2 regions of the Streptomyces sp. CLCI03 genome follow, and region 1 is predicted to be linked to the other one. Evidence: riboswitches for the same ligand, from Rfam matches in the RefSeq annotation. Region 1 holds a riboswitch; the other holds the start of a gene.
The links. A riboswitch is a leader RNA that binds a small molecule or an ion and turns the genes downstream of it on or off. The one in region 1 is predicted to bind S-adenosylmethionine.

Region 1 (7,586 bases):
GGTGCCCAGGACGCCCCGCATGGTGTTGATGCGCTCCTGGCCGCGGGCCACCGCGTCCTGGGCCCGGTTGACCTCGACGCGGAGCCGGTCGGCCCTCTCGCCCGCCTCGTTGAAGCGTTCGGTGGCCTGCTCGGCCTCCTCGAAGAGGCGGTCGACCTGGGCGCTGATGCCCGTTCTCGCCCCGCCGCCGGGTTCGTGCGGGAGGCCGGGTGCCGCGCTCGCGGGTACGCCCGTCATGGCGACCGCGGCCGTGGCCGCGGCGGCGGTGAGGACGGTGATCTTCGTGTTCCGGTCGAGGCTGCCGAGCCCGGCCCGGCGATGGGACGCCACGTGAAACCGCTCCCTTCCGCTGCGCGGGGCCCGGGTCCGCCCCCCGTGGACGGCCGTGTGCCGGGTTCCGCGCTGGCAGACAGTAGCGGCGTGACCACACACCGGCCAACGACCGTCGGCGGGCGCACATGCCGACGCCCCGCAGGAGACGCAGGTCACCGGCGGGGCGTGCGGTCAGACGTGGGCCCGGGAATTCGCCCGGATGGGCGGTGTCGGGCGCGTCCCGTACTGCGGGGCGGAGCGGATCAGCCGACGCGGACGCCGAACTGGAACGGCATGTTGTCCATCGACTCGTACTTGACGCCACCGCGCGGGTTCGAGGCGTGCAGCGTCATGTTGTTGCCGGCGTAGAGCCCGACGTGATGCAGGTCCCCGTAGAAGAAGACCAGGTCACCGGGCTGCAGCTGGCTGCGGCTGATGCGCGTGCCGTCGTTCACCTGGGTGTAGGTCACGCGGCTGATGCTGACGTCGGCCTGCGCGTACGCCCACTGCGTCAGCCCGGAGCAGTCGAAGGAGTTGGGGCCCTCGTGCCCCGAGATGTACGCGCTGCCGACCTTGGTCTTCGCGGCCGCGAGGGCGGCTCCCGCACGACCGGAGGCCTTGACGTCGCCGAGGTCGACGCGCTGGCTGTCGGCGCGGCTGGCACGCGTGTCCTCGTCCTTGAGCGCGGCACGCTCCTGCGCCGTAAGGGTGTTGAGGAGGGCCTGGGCGGCGGCGAGCTTCTCGGCGGAGACCTTCTTCTTCTCGCCGAGCTCCTTGCGGGTGGCGTCGAGGTCGGCGAGCTTGCCGGCGGCCTCCTGGCGCTGCTGCGCGAGGGTGCGCTGCTTCTCCTGGATCCGCTGGACCGCCTCGACCTGCTTGCCGCTCAGGTGCTCCAGGGAGGAGGCCTTGTCGAGGTAGCTGTCGGGGTCCTCGGAGAGGAGGAGGGCGAGGGAGGGATCGATGCCGCCGCTGCGGTACTGGGCGCTGGCCATCGAACCGAGCGTGCTGCGCAGCTCGTTGACGTCGCCCTGGCCGCGCGCGACCTGGTCCTGGAGCTGGCCTATCTCCTTCTCGAGCTTGTCCTGGCGCTCCTTGGCGCCGTTGAACTTCTCGGTGGCCTGCTCCGCCTCTTCGTAGAGCGCGTCGACCTGGGCCTTGACCTCGTCCTTGCTCGGCTTCGCCGGCGCGGCGGAGGCGCTCTGGGCGGTGAGGGCGACGGCTGCGGCCGCGACCGAGGTGAGCACGGTCACACGAGCGCGGTTCGGCTGCTTGGGTCGACGGTGGGACGCCACGAAGGCGAGCTCCTTCTTCCTGGGAGCCGCCGAAGAACGCAACTCGGCAGCGCCTTCGCTGCCACCCCGAATGAGTGATCTACCGCACGAAGGTTTGACCAGACCCTAGTGACCCATCTGTGATCAGTTCAAATCCTGCCGGGAAAAAATTCGGTCCCCCACCAGGTTCTTTACCTACAGCGCACGCTCTGTGCAGGGCACTTGACGGTGCGTCCCCCACGAGTCCCATCAATTCGGGCATCAGGGCGAGGAGTTACGAAACGCGCGAAAGCCGCTTCAGCAACAAAGCGGACGTCACGGGCCGTGCGCCCGCCTTGGCCACCCCGTCGGCGACCTCCCGGTCCGTGGAGACCACGACCACCGGCCGGCCGGGCGGCTCCGCACGCACCAACTGGCGGATCAGCTCGTCCGCCGTCACCCCGGCCTTGGAGAACAGCACCCGCACCCCGCGCGGCGGCGCGAGCAGCACCGGGGCCGCCAGCTCCGCCCCGTCGAAGACACAGGTCATCTCCGCGCCCGTCTGCGCGGCCAGCATCGACAGCCCGCCCAGCAGTCGCAGCCGCTGCTTCTCCAGCGGCATCGTCGGATAGCCCGTCTTGGTCACGTTGTACCCGTCGACCACCAGATGGGCCTGGGGCAACGCCAACAACTGGTCCAGCAACGCCGGATCGGTCTCCGACAGGGCCCGGGCCGCGATGTCCTTCGGCGTCATCCGGCCCGGCTCCACCGCGTCCACGGTGTCGGCCGGCCGGGTGTTCACCGGCGGCAGCGCCAGCTCGCGGCGCAACCCCTGCGCCGCGTCCAGCACCGTGTCCAGCAGCAGTCGCAGCCGCATGTCCTCGATGCTGCGCCCCTCACGGGTGGCCCGGCGCGAGGTCTCCAGCGCCGTCTCCACCTCCGCGAGACGGGACTTGAGCCGCCGGGACTCGCTCTCGGCGGCGGCCACCCGGGCAGCCGCGTCACCGCGGATCCCGTCGATCTCCGCATTCACCTTGCGCAGGGCCGCATCACCCCGCTTGACGTCACTGAGAGCACTGCGCAGCTTGCGCTGAAGCGATTCCGCTTCCTTGCGGGCCGCGTCCAGTTCGACCCGGACCTGCTCCCCGCCCGTGCGCTGCAGCTCCCGCGCGTGGGCCAGCTCCTCGCGCAGCCGCTCCAGCTCGCGCCGGGTCTCCTCGCCCACCCGCTCGGCGTCGGCGCGCTGCGCCTCCTCGCCCGCGGCGGCCACCAGCTTGACCCAACCGGCCGGCCGCAGGACGAACGCGGCGGCCGCCACGTCCAGCGGATCCGCGGCGGCCGGGGGCGCGCCGGCCTCCAGCGCGGCGGCCAGATCGGCCTGCGCCTCGCGCAGCTTCTCGGCGACCCTGCTACGGAACACGGCGTCGGTCTCGACCGCCGCGGCCATGGCGTTGCCCGCGAACTTGGCGCGCCGGGTCGGGGTGAAACGGGCGTACTGGCGCAGCTGCGCCGGGAGGTCCGCGACCGTCAGTCCGCCGAAGGCGTCCGAGACGAGCGCGACGACCCGACGCCGCACGCCTTCCGGCAGCGGGTGGTCGAGCGCCTCGGCGGCGTCGCCGGCCGCGTCGGCCGGCTCAGCGCCGCTTGCTGGCTCCACAATCCGTCACCCCTACCGTGATCTTCCTGTGGGTGCGTCTCCGTCAGGAGTCCGCGCCCGGCCTGTCCACGAGTTCGATCTGGTCCACCGCGTTGCACCAGCGACAGCGGACCGACTCGATGGTCTCATTGACCACCTCGCGTTCCTCGACCTTGGGCTCCCCGGCGAGGTCCAGGTGGACGTACTCCACGACCTTCGACGAACGGGTCACATCGAAGCGCGTGAGGTTGCCGCACAGGGTGCAGCGCCACCGGGTGGTGTCGGTCGGCAGGGGAACCGTCATCAGGCCGCTCTCTCCTTCGTAGCTGATTCAATTAAAGCCGTCCGCGCCGCCGTATGCGTCGTCCTGCGGACCGCAGCTCGTAACCCTACGGCCTGCCACCGCTTCAGGTGGGTCCCCTTACGTCATGCTCTGTCACATGATCGTAAAGTGGCGGGCCGTTCGCGAGGCCGCCCGGGGACCGGTGGTCACCCATGCGCTGATCGCGGGCTGCGCCGTGGTGTTCGTTCTCGGCCCCGCCTCGGGGCTCAACCCGGCCTACGGGACGGGGGATGAGCTGCTGTCCGCCGGGACGGCCTACTTCCGACGCTGGGGCGTGGTCCCGGACGAACTGTTCACGGGCACCCCCCGGGCCTGGCTGACCCCGCTGACGGCCCTGTTCGTCCACGGCAGCTGGCTGCACCTGCTGGGGAACATGCTGTTCCTCCACGTCTTCGGTGCGATGGCGGAGGAACGGATGGGCCGCCCGGCGTTCCTCGGCTTCTACCTCTGCACGGGCTACCTGGCGATGGCGGCGTACGCGGCGGCCAACGCGGGCTCCCCGCAAACGCTGGTCGGCGCCTCCGGCGCCATCTCGGCCGTCCTGGGCGCGTTCCTCTTCCTGCTCCCGCGGGCGAGGGTGACGAGCCTGTTCCCGTTCCTCTTCTTCCTGCCGTTGCGGTTCCCGGCGTGGATCGTGCTGCTGTTCTGGTTCGCCCTCCAATGGGTGGCGGCACAGCGGGCCGGCAGCGGGCCGGGGGTCGCCTATCTGGCCCATCTGGTGGGCTTCTCGCTCGGCTTCCTCTACGCGTGGGCCCGATATCGGGGTACGACTAGAGTGAGACGACCAGCGACGGCCACCGAGGGAGACAGCCAGCCGTGATCACCGCGATCGTGCTCATCAAGACCAGCGTGGACCGGATCCCCGAGATCGCCGAGTCCATCGCCGCCCTCGAGAACGTCAGCGAGGTCTACTCCGTCACGGGGACGTACGACCTGATCGCGCTGGTCCGCGTGGCCCGCCACGAGAACCTGGCGGACATCATCCCCGGCCGCATCAGCAAGATCCCGGGCGTCGAGGCGACGGACACGCACGTGGCCTTCCGCACGTACTCCCAGCACGACCTGGAAGCGGCGTTCGCGATCGGCCTGGACGCGTAACGCCTCCGGCGCGGTCTGCCGGGACCCTGCGGTGTTCAGCTGGACTCGGGCTGCGCCCGGCGCCGCGCCTCAAACGCCGGCGAGGCTTGATGTGCGGGCCCGTGTCTCGGTAGGTGTCGGGGTGGGGGGCCGGGGTGGGGTGTCTCCTCGGCTCGCGCCTTACGGGCATGTCTCGGCTGTCGGGCGGGGTTGCGCGCTCGTCCTGCGGGGACACCCCACCCCGTCCCCCCACCCCTCCGGCCGTACCGTCGAAGCCCCGGCGTGGGGCGGGGACACGCAGGAGGGTCCCCGCAGGACGAGGCGTCACCACGGCCGCCTTGCCGAGACCCCCCGCACGCGCCGAGCCGAGGAGACCCTCCTGCGGGGCCCCGCACCACCCACACCCCCCAGCCCCGCCGGCGATTGAGGCGCCGCCCCGGGCGCAGCCCGAGCCCGGCTGAACACCACCGAGCCGCCCGCAGGGCATCCGGCAGGCCGACCCGAGCCTCACACCACCGCGCCGCCCCGCAGGGGAACGCAGCGGCCTTCCTCCGTGCGGTACTGCCACTTGGCTCCGGAGGTGACCAGTTCCTTCACCGCGTCGACGAAGCGGTCGACGTGCTCGTCCGGGGTGCCGGCGCCGAAGCTGACGCGGATCGCGTTCAGGGAGCGCTCCCCCGGCGCCGCCTCGGGGGCTCCGCATTCGCCCTGGGCCTGCGGCTCGCTGCCGAGCAGGGTCCGTACCAGCGGGTGGGCGCAGAACAGGCCGTCGCGGACGCCGATCCCGTACTCGGCGGACAGCGCGGCGGCGAAGTGGGAGCTGTTCCAGCCGTCCACGACGAAGGAGATGACGCCGACGCGCGGGGCGTCGTCCCCGAAGAGGGAGAGGATCCGGACCTCGGGAACCTCCGCCAGGCCCGACCGGACCTTCGTGATGAGCTGCTGCTCGCGGGCGACGAGGTTCTCGAAGCCGGCCTCGGTCAGGGCCTTGCAGGCCGAGGCGATGGAGTAGACGCCGATGACGTTCGGGGAACCGGCCTCGTGGCGGGCGGCCGTGGTGTGCCACTCGACGTCCACGCCGCCGTCCTCGCGCCGGGCCACCTTGCGGGAGGCGCCGCCGCCGGCGAGGTAGGGCTGGGCGTCCTGGAGCCAGTCGGCGCGGCCCGCGAGGACGCCCGAGCCGAAGGGCGCGTAGAGCTTGTGTCCGGAGAAGGCGACCCAGTCGACGTCCAGTTCCTGCACGGAGACGGGGTGGTGCGGGGCCAGTTGGGCGGCGTCCAGGACGATGCGGGCGCCGTGGGCGTGCGCGGCGGCGGCGAGTTCCTTGACGGGCCACAGCTCGCCGGTGACGTTGGAGGCGCCGGTGACGCAGACCAGGGCGGGGCCGTAGGGGTCGCGGTCGGCGAGGGCCCGCTCCAGGGTGGCGACGGCTTCGGCCGGGGTGCGCGGGGCGTTGAGGTAGGTGACCCGTGCGTCGACCCAGGGCAGCAGGGAGGCGTGGTGCTCGGTCTCGAAGACGAACACCTGGCAGTCGGCGGGGAGTACGGCGGCGAGCAGGTTCAGCGAGTCGGTCGTGGAGCGGGTGAAGACGACCTGGTCGGTGGGGCGGCAGTCGAGGAACTCGGCGACGGTGACGCGGCTCTGCTCGAAGAGGTCGGTGGAGAGCTGCGAGAGGTATCCGGCGCCGCGGTGCACGCTGCCGTAGTAGGGGGCGTACGCGGCGACGTCGTCCCAGACGCGCTGCAGGGCGGGGGCGCTGGCCGCGTAGTCGAGGGCCGCGTAGGTGACCTCGCCGCCGGTGACGAGGGGGACGGTGACGTCCCGGCCGAGGACGGCGAGCGGCTCGGCACAGGCGGGGTCGACGGTGGCGGTGGCGACGGCGGTGTTCAGGGATGCGGACATGGCGGTATCTCCCGGCAGGCAGGGCTGAATGGCTTCGGTGTGCCCGTACGCGGGTACGGCGCTGCGGCCGTCCGGGGTACGGGAAGGTCCTCGGTCCGCGCGGGGCGGGGGTACACGGAAGTGACCCTGATCCGAGGGTGAAGTAGGGGCGGAGTCGCCCTATCGCATTCGCTTGCTCACGGAAAAAGCTCCTCGAGAAGACCAGGACCCCTGGTGTCGAGGGATCCGCGCTTGCCGTAGGCCTTGCTGCCTACGACCTGGTCATCACCCGGGGCACCCCGCCACGGAAGGAGGGTTGCCGGACAGCAAGCCGGGGCCTAAACGCTGTCACTCGTGACCTGGTCAGCATCCTGCCACAAGATCGCCCGAAGGCAAGACCCCGGTCCGAATGGCGGACCGGGGTCGTCGCTTTCGCGCCGTTCTCGTGCGGCTACGCGTTGCTGGCGGTGACCCAGCGCTCCAGGGCGGCCCGCGCCGCGCCCGAGTCGATGGACTGGGCCGCTCGGGCGATACCGGCCGTGAGCTGCTCCTCCAGGCTGCCGGGGCCGGGGTCGAGGGCGACCAGGGCGGCCGCCGAGTTGAGCAGTACGGCGTCGCGGACCGGGCCGGTCTCGCCGGCCAGCAGGCGGCGGGCCACGTCCGCGTTGTACGAGGGGTCCCCGCCGGCCAGGGCGGAGACGCCGACCAGGGGGATGCCCACGTCACGGGGGTCGAAGGCCTGCTCGGAGACCTTGCCGTCGCGGACCCACCAGACGCGTGAGGTCGAGGTGGTGCTCAGTTCGTCCAGGCCGTCGTCGCCGCGGAAGACCAGCGCGGAGGAGCCCCGTGAGGCGAGCACGCCCGCGACGATGGGGGCCATCCGGGGGTCGGCCACGCCCGAGGCCTGGGCGCGTACCCGGGCCGGGTTGGTCAGCGGGCCGAGGACGTTGAAGGTGGTGCGGATGCCGAGTTCCTTGCGGGCCGCCGCGACGTGGCGCAGGGCCGGGTGGAACTTGACCGCGAAGCAGAAGGTGATGCCCGCTTCCTCGGCGACCTCCGCGACGCGCGCCGTGCCGAGGTCGAGGTT
Region 2 (7,586 bases), 1.3 Mb from region 1:
GCAGCAGGTCCTCGCCGTACTCACCGCAGCGCTTCACGTGCTCGGCGGTGGCCCGCAGCAAGGTCCGGCCCTCCGCGCGCAGCGCCGCGAAGTCCTCGGGGCCCTCGTCGCCGTGCAGCTGCACCCCGCGCACCCCGCTCTCCTCGGCGAACCGGCGCACCTCCGCCACCGTCTGCCCCCGGAACACCCCGACGGTCAGCACCCCGCCCGGCACCCGCGCGGCGAGCTCCCGCGCGGTGGCGGCGTCGACGGTACGCGGGCTCCCGGGCGCGAAGACGAACCCGACGGCATCGGCCCCGGCGGCCACCGCCACGTCGACGTCGTGCGCGGTCCGCAGCCCGCAGATCTTGATGAACACGCCCGCCGCATCAGTCATGCCAGCAGTCAACCATCCGCTTCACGTCAACGACACCGGGCGCTTTTCACTCCATGGCGTGCGCCTCGTGCCCCGCTCGTATTATGTCGCCAACGACATAATACGGTCCGCCGCATGGACGCTCTGTACGTGATCGAGGTGGAGCCCGAAGTGCGCACCTGGCTGGAAGGCCTGACCGACAGGCAACACCTCAAGGCGACGTACAGCCGCGGCAACGAAGGGAACGCGTCATGAACCACGCCCGCAGGAAGCTGACCCGCGAGAAGACGGCCGCGCGAGAGTACGCCGAGTCGGCCGAAGTACGGGCCGAGCGGGCCGAGATCCGGCTGGCCATGGCCTTCGCCAAGGCCGTCTACGAGCGGCGCAAGTCGCTGGGACTGTCCCAGGCCCAGCTGGCCGAGCGGGCCGGACTCACCCAGGCGAAGATCTCCCGGGTGGAAGGCGCCGACGCGGTACCGACGCTGCCCCTGCTGCGCCGCCTCGCGCACGCTCTGGACGCCGGCCTGACCATCGCCTTGGACGAGGACCACGAAGAGGTCACCTTCACCGCACGCCCCGCCGCCTGAGGCGCCTGGTTCCGGAAACGCCCGAGGGCGGCACCCCTTCCGGGGTGCCGCCCTCGTTCGAGAACAGCCGATCAACCGGTGGCCGGAGCCGAGGTCGATCAGAAGTCCATGTCACCACCCGGCATGCCGCCGCCCGCGGGGGCACCGGCCTTCTCGGGCTTGTCGGCGATGACGGCCTCGGTCGTCAGGAACAGCGCGGCGATCGACGCGGCGTTCTGCAGCGCGGAGCGCGTGACCTTCGCCGGGTCGATGATGCCCTCGGCGATCATGTCGACGTACTCGCCGGTCGCGGCGTTCAGGCCGTGACCGATCGGGAGGTTGCGCACCTTCTCGACGACGACGCCACCCTCAAGACCACCGTTGACGGCGATCTGCTTGAGCGGGGCCTCCAGCGCGAGCTTCACGGCGTTGGCGCCGGTCGCCTCGTCACCCTCGAGCTCCAGCTTCTCGAAGACCGCGGAGGCCTGCAGCAGGGCCACGCCACCACCGGCGACGATGCCCTCCTCGACGGCCGCCTTCGCGTTGCGAACGGCGTCCTCGATGCGGTGCTTGCGCTCCTTGAGCTCGACCTCGGTCGCGGCACCGGCCTTGATGACGGCCACGCCGCCGGCCAGCTTCGCGAGGCGCTCCTGGAGCTTCTCGCGGTCGTAGTCCGAGTCGGAGTTCTCGATCTCGGCGCGGATCTGGTTGACACGACCCTGGACCTGGTCGCTGTCACCGGCACCGTCGACGATGGTGGTCTCGTCCTTGGTGATGACGACCTTGCGGGCGCGGCCGAGCAGGTCGAGACCGGCGTTCTCCAGCTTGAGGCCGACCTCCTCGGAGATGACCGTGCCGCCCGTGAGGATGGCGATGTCACCGAGCATGGCCTTGCGGCGGTCACCGAAGCCCGGGGCCTTGACGGCGACGGACTTGAAGGTGCCACGGATCTTGTTGACGACGAGGGTGGAGAGCGCCTCGCCCTCGACGTCCTCGGCGATGATCAGCAGCGGCTTGCCGGACTGCATGACCTTCTCCAGGAGCGGCAGCAGGTCCTTGACCGAGCCGATCTTGGAGTTGACGATCAGGATGTACGGGTCGTCGAGGGACGACTCCATGCGCTCCATGTCGGTGGCGAAGTACGCCGAGATGTAGCCCTTGTCGAAGCGCATGCCCTCGGTGAGCTCCAGCTCCAGACCGAAGGTCTGGGACTCCTCGACGGTGATGACGCCTTCCTTGCCGACCTTGTCCATGGCCTCGGCGATGAGCTCGCCGATCTGGGTGTCGGCGGCGGAGATGGAGGCCGTCGAAGCGATCTGCTCCTTGGTCTCGACGTCCTTGGCCTGCGCCAGCAGGGCGGCGGAGACGGCCTCGACGGCCTTCTCGATACCGCGCTTGAGGGCCATCGGGTTCGCACCCGCGGCCACGTTGCGCAGACCCTCGCGGACGAGCGCCTGGGCGAGAACGGTGGCGGTGGTCGTACCGTCGCCGGCGACGTCGTCCGTCTTCTTGGCGACTTCCTTGACCAGCTCGGCGCCGATCTTCTCGTACGGGTCCTCGAGCTCGATCTCCTTGGCGATGGAGACACCATCGTTGGTGATCGTGGGGGCGCCCCACTTCTTCTCAAGGACGACGTTGCGACCCTTGGGGCCAAGGGTGACCTTGACGGCGTCGGCGAGCTGGTTCATCCCACGCTCGAGGCCGCGGCGGGCCTCCTCGTCGAACGCAATGATCTTGGCCATCTGAAGTGGTCCTCCCGGACAGCGGTGGATTGCTCCGGACCGCGCCCGCGCCCGCGACGGACGGCCTGCGTGCCCGGCGGTTCCTTCCCACCGGACCCTGCGGGCCTCACCGACCCGGTCCTCGTTTCAGTAGCACTCTCACCAGGAGAGTGCTAACGCCAATGATTAGCACTCGACCCCCCCGAGTGCAAGCGGCTTGGGACAACACCTGGCCACTACCGGGCCTACGCACGAGGGGCCCCCATCCCGTGTCCAGGATGTGGGCCCCTCGTGGTGTTCCAAGTCTTCGATGAAGACCGTGCGTCGGTGGTCGATCGCTCCAGGACTAGCCGAGTGCGAGCTTGACCATGTCCGCCTGCGGACCCTTCTGGCCCTGCGAGATCTCGAACTCGACCCGCTGACCCTCTTCAAGGGTGCGGTACCCGTCCATCTGGATGGCGCTGTAGTGGACGAACACATCCGCACCACCGTCGACCGCGATGAAGCCGTAGCCCTTCTCCGCGTTGAACCACTTGACGGTGCCCTGAGCCATGCCTAACTCCCCTATTACTGGCCCTTGCGCAGGAACGCACTTCACGATCCCGGGTCAGAACTTGCGTCGGAACGCGTCGACCGAGGCTGAATGTATCTGCGCGGATGCTGTCTGCAACAGGTCAATCCGATGAGAATTCTGGACACAGAGAAACATTGAAATAGAGTGAAAATTTGCCATACTCCCGGGCAACTCGGGCCTGACATATCTCGCCAAAGCCCCATAACGCACTCGCATGTTGGCCCGATGTCGACCCTCACGCGGCCCGTTCATATGCGGCGGGCAAGAACAGCGGAGGGGACTTCCCCAACCCTACCGTGCCCAATCAAGCAGAATTGCCCCCTCCGCTTTGGCGGAGGGGGCAATTTCGGTTTGCGCGTGTCACCTGGAAGACGACCAGGATGATTCGGGCGATCCGGGGAATCCGGGAGATCCGGAAGATCCGGGGATCAGCACCCGCCGGCGACGGCCGGGATGATCGAGACACCGGCGCCGTCGGGCGTCGCCGCCTGCAGCCCGCCCTCGAAGCGCACGTCGTCGTCGTTGACGTAGACGTTCACGAAGCGGCGCAGCTTGCCCTGGTCGTCCAGGACGCGCGCGGCGATGCCCGGGTGGTTCTTCTCCAGGGACTCGATGACCTCGGCGAGGGTCGAGCCCTCGGCCGGGACCTCGGCGACGCCGCCGGTGTAGGTGCGCAGGATGGTGGGGATGCGGACGTTGACGCTCATGGCGCTACTGCCTTTCCGGGAGAGCGGAGGGGAGATCAGGCGAGGCCGGCGGCGCGGAACGCGTCCAGGCTCGGGCGGATGGTGGCGGTCTGTCCGCTGTCCGCGGCCACCGCCTCCAGGGTCTTGAGGCCGTCACCGGTGTTGAGGACGACGGTGGTCAGCGTCGGGTCGAGCTGCCCGTTCTCGATGAGCTTCTTCGTCACGCCGACGGTCACGCCGCCCGCGGTCTCGGCGAAGATGCCCTCGGTCTGCGCGAGGATCTTGATGGCCTCGACGACCTGCTCGTCGTTCACGTCCTCGACGAATCCGCCGGTGCGCCGGGCGATGTCCAGGACGTACGGGCCGTCCGCCGGGTTGCCGATCGCGAGGGACTTGGCGATGGTGTTCGGCTTCTGCGGGCGGACCACGTCGTGACCGGCCTTGAAGGCGGTGGACACCGGGGAGCAGCCCTCGGCCTGAGCGCCGAAGATCTTGTACGGCTTGTCCTCGACGAGGCCGAGCTTGACGAGCTCCTGCAGACCCTTGTCGATCTTCGTCAGCTGCGAGCCGGACGCGATCGGGATGACGATCTGGTCGGGCAGCTGCCAGCCGAGCTGCTCGCAGATCTCGTACGCGAGCGTCTTGGAACCCTCGCCGTAGTACGGGCGCAGGTTGACGTTGACGAAGCCCCAGCCCTCGCCCAGCGGGTCACCGATGAGTTCGGAGCAGAAGCGGTTGACGTCGTCGTAGTTGCCCTCGATGCCGACCAGGTCGCCGCCGTACACACCGGCCATGACGACCTTGCCCTGCTCCAGGTCGTGCGGGATGAACACGCAGGAACGGAAGCCGGCACGGGCGGCCGCGGCGCCGACGGCGCCGGCCAGGTTGCCGGTCGAGGAGCAGGACAGGGTGGTGAACCCGAAGGCGCGGGCGGCCTCGACGGCGATGGCCACGACGCGGTCCTTGAAGGAGTGCGTCGGGTTGCCGGAGTCGTCCTTGACGTAGAGCTTGCCGGTGATGCCCAGCTCCTTGGCCAGGTTGGCCGCGTCCACGAGCTTGGTGAAGCCGGGGTTCAGGCTGGGCTTGGACGCCACGTCCGCGGGGACCGGCAGCAGCGGCGCGTAGCGCCAGATGTTGTTCGGGCCGGCCTCGATCGCGGCGCGCAGGGCTTCGGGGTCACCGGTCGGGAGGTCGTAGGCGACTTCCAGCGGTCCGAAGCACTCGGCGCACGCGAAGATGGGGCCGAGCTCGAAGCGGGTACCGCACTCGCGACAGGAAAGGCCGGTGGCAGGTCCGAGATCAACAGAGGTGGCGACAGTCTGTGCAGCCATGATGGCGAGGCCCTTTCTCCTCATCTTCCCCATGGCGCACTTCGCCATGAGACGGAATTGGCACCTTCCCTAGCCGGGGACCTCGCTGACGAGCGCTGCTGCGCGATCGCGAGAACCGACTGGAGGGTTGCCGGGGCTTCAACGGGCCGTGTCCCTCTGCCCCTCTGGATGAGCGGTATGGCACCGGCACACGCGCTCTGTGGCGCGCCGGTGCGTTTGTACGCGGGGACCCCCGGCATGCGGTGGTCCTTCGCGTTGTTCAAGACTGTAACCGAAGGCTCGGGCTGTTGAGACAGGCGTCCGAACCGCGAGATGGATCACATAAGGGCGAATATCGCCGACACGCAGGGAGTGCTGAGGGTGCTGGAAGAGGTGGAGCGCTGGCTGGCCGACCGCTCCTGGTCCGCCGCCGACCGACCGCTCGACCAGCTGCTCGACCGGAAACGGGCGGCCGGGACCACGGTCAGCGTGGTGCTGCCCGCGCTGGACGAGGAGGCGACCGTCGGCGCGATCGTCGAGGTCGTGCGGCGTGAGCTGATCGAGGGACTGCCGGTCCCCCTGGTCGACGAACTGGTCGTCGTCGACTCGGGCTCCGCCGACCGCACCGCGGAGGTCGCGGCGAAGGCCGGCGCCCGCGTGGTGCACCGCGACGAGATCCTGCCCCGCCTGCCGGCGCTGCCCGGCAAGGGCGAGGTGCTGTGGCGCTCGCTGCTGGCCACCCGTGGGGACATCGTCTGCTTCGTCGACGCCGACCTGCGGGACTTCTCCGCCGCCTTCGTCTCCGGGATCGTCGGACCCCTGCTGACCGACCCCGACGTGCAGTTCGTCAAGGCGATGTACGACCGCCCGTTCGGCGACACCCCCGGCCAGGGCGGCCGGGTCACCGAGCTGGTCGCCCGCCCCCTCCTCAACCTCCACTGGCCGCAGTTGGCCGGCTTCGTCCAGCCGCTGGGCGGCGAGTACGCCGTACGCCGCTCCCTGCTGGAACGGCTGCCGTTCCCCGTCGGCTACGGCGTCGAGCTGGGCCTGCTGGTCGACGCGCTGCACACGGTCGGGCTGGACGCGCTGGCCCAGGTGGACGTGGGCGTACGGCTGCACCGTCACCAGGACGGGCAGGCGCTGGGCCGGATGGCCGCGGCGATCTACCGCACCGCCCAGGTACGCCTCTCGCGCGGGCACCTCGTACGGCCGGAGCTCACGCAGTTCGAGCGCGGGCCGGAGGGCTTCGTACCGCGGACGTACCCGGTGGACACCGAGGAACGGCCCCCGATGGCGGGCATCGAGGAGTACGCACTGCGGCGCGCGGCGTGAGGGAACGTACGGTTTGAGGGGGGTCGTACCGGGCTAGGTTTGGCGGCATGGCTTCCCAGGTGCTCGTCGCAGCGAACCGCGGCCCCCTCTCCTACGCCCTCGACGAGGACCGTGCGCTCAGCGCCCGGCGCGGCGGGGGCGGTCTCGTCTCCGGCCTCTCGGCGGCCCTCGCCGAGCAGCCAGGGGCCCTGTGGATCTGCGCGGCGCTGTCGGACGCGGACCGGGAGGCGGTCCGCCGGGGCGTGAGCGAACCGGGCGTCCGGATGTTGGACATCGATCCCACGATGTATGACAACGCGTACAACGGCATCGCCAACTCTGTGCTGTGGTTCACGCACCACCACCTGTACGACGTCCCGCGCGAGCCGGTCTTCGACGCGGAGTTCCGCGCGCGGTGGGAGTCCTACGAGCGCTACAACCAGGCCTTCGCCGACGCCCTGGCCGAGGAGGCCGCGGAGGGCGCGCAGGTGCTGGTGCAGGACTACCACCTGGCGCTGGTGCCCGGACTGCTGCGGGTGCTCCGTCCCGACCTGCGGATCGCGCACTTCACGCACACCCCGTGGGCGGCGCCGGGCTATCTCGCCATGCTGCCGGACGTGGTCCGCGAGACCCTGCTGTGGGGCATGCTCGGCGCGGACGTGCTCGGCTTCCACACCGAGGCGTGGGCGGCCGAGTTCCTGGGGTCGGCCCGGCTCGACGACGCGTGGGGGCGGTCCGAGGTGCGCGAGGGCTCGGTGGTGGAGCACCAGCGCTACTCGGTGTGGCCCACCCGCACCACGCGGGTGCGGGCGTACCCGCTGGGCGTGGACGGGGACGAACTGCGGGCGCTGGCGCACCGGCCGGAGGTGAACGCCAAGCTGGCGGAGCTGCGGGCGGAGGTGGACGGCCTGCGGACGATCGTCCGCGTGGACCGCACCGAGCTGTCGAAGAACATCCTGCGCGGCCTGCTGGCCTACCGGGAGCTCCTGACCACGCGCCCGCAGTGGCGGGGCCGGGTGGTCCACCTGGCGTCGGCGTACCCCTCGCGGCAGGACCTGAAGGT

Region 2: it holds a riboswitch for S-adenosylmethionine, as region 1 does, so the genes downstream of both, thrC (threonine synthase) here and ACWG52_RS26875 (aminotransferase class V-fold PLP-dependent enzyme) in region 1, are expected to answer to the same signal.

The regions. Positions count from the first base shown of each region.
Region 1 is NZ_CM132132.1:5,826,394-5,833,979, reverse strand. Features, by position in the region: gene ACWG52_RS26905 (C40 family peptidase) at 1-330, opposite strand, end outside; gene ACWG52_RS26900 (C40 family peptidase) at 576-1,604, opposite strand; gene ACWG52_RS26895 (NYN domain-containing protein) at 1,858-3,222, opposite strand; gene ACWG52_RS26890 (hypothetical protein) at 3,263-3,502, opposite strand; gene ACWG52_RS26885 (rhomboid family intramembrane serine protease) at 3,639-4,361, shown strand; gene ACWG52_RS26880 (Lrp/AsnC family transcriptional regulator) at 4,358-4,639, shown strand; gene ACWG52_RS26875 (aminotransferase class V-fold PLP-dependent enzyme) at 5,126-6,520, opposite strand; SAM riboswitch class IV at 6,743-6,859, opposite strand; gene trpD (anthranilate phosphoribosyltransferase) at 6,951-7,586, opposite strand, start outside.
Region 2 is NZ_CM132132.1:4,477,428-4,485,013, reverse strand. Features, by position in the region: gene ACWG52_RS20765 (phosphoribosylanthranilate isomerase) at 1-376, opposite strand, end outside; gene ACWG52_RS20760 (helix-turn-helix domain-containing protein) at 607-942, shown strand; gene groL (chaperonin GroEL) at 1,041-2,663, opposite strand; gene ACWG52_RS20750 (cold-shock protein) at 2,989-3,195, opposite strand; gene ACWG52_RS20745 (MoaD/ThiS family protein) at 3,645-3,923, opposite strand; gene thrC (threonine synthase) at 3,959-5,257, opposite strand; SAM riboswitch class I at 5,251-5,408, opposite strand; gene ACWG52_RS20735 (glucosyl-3-phosphoglycerate synthase) at 5,594-6,544, shown strand; gene ACWG52_RS20730 (alpha,alpha-trehalose-phosphate synthase (UDP-forming)) at 6,592-7,586, shown strand, end outside.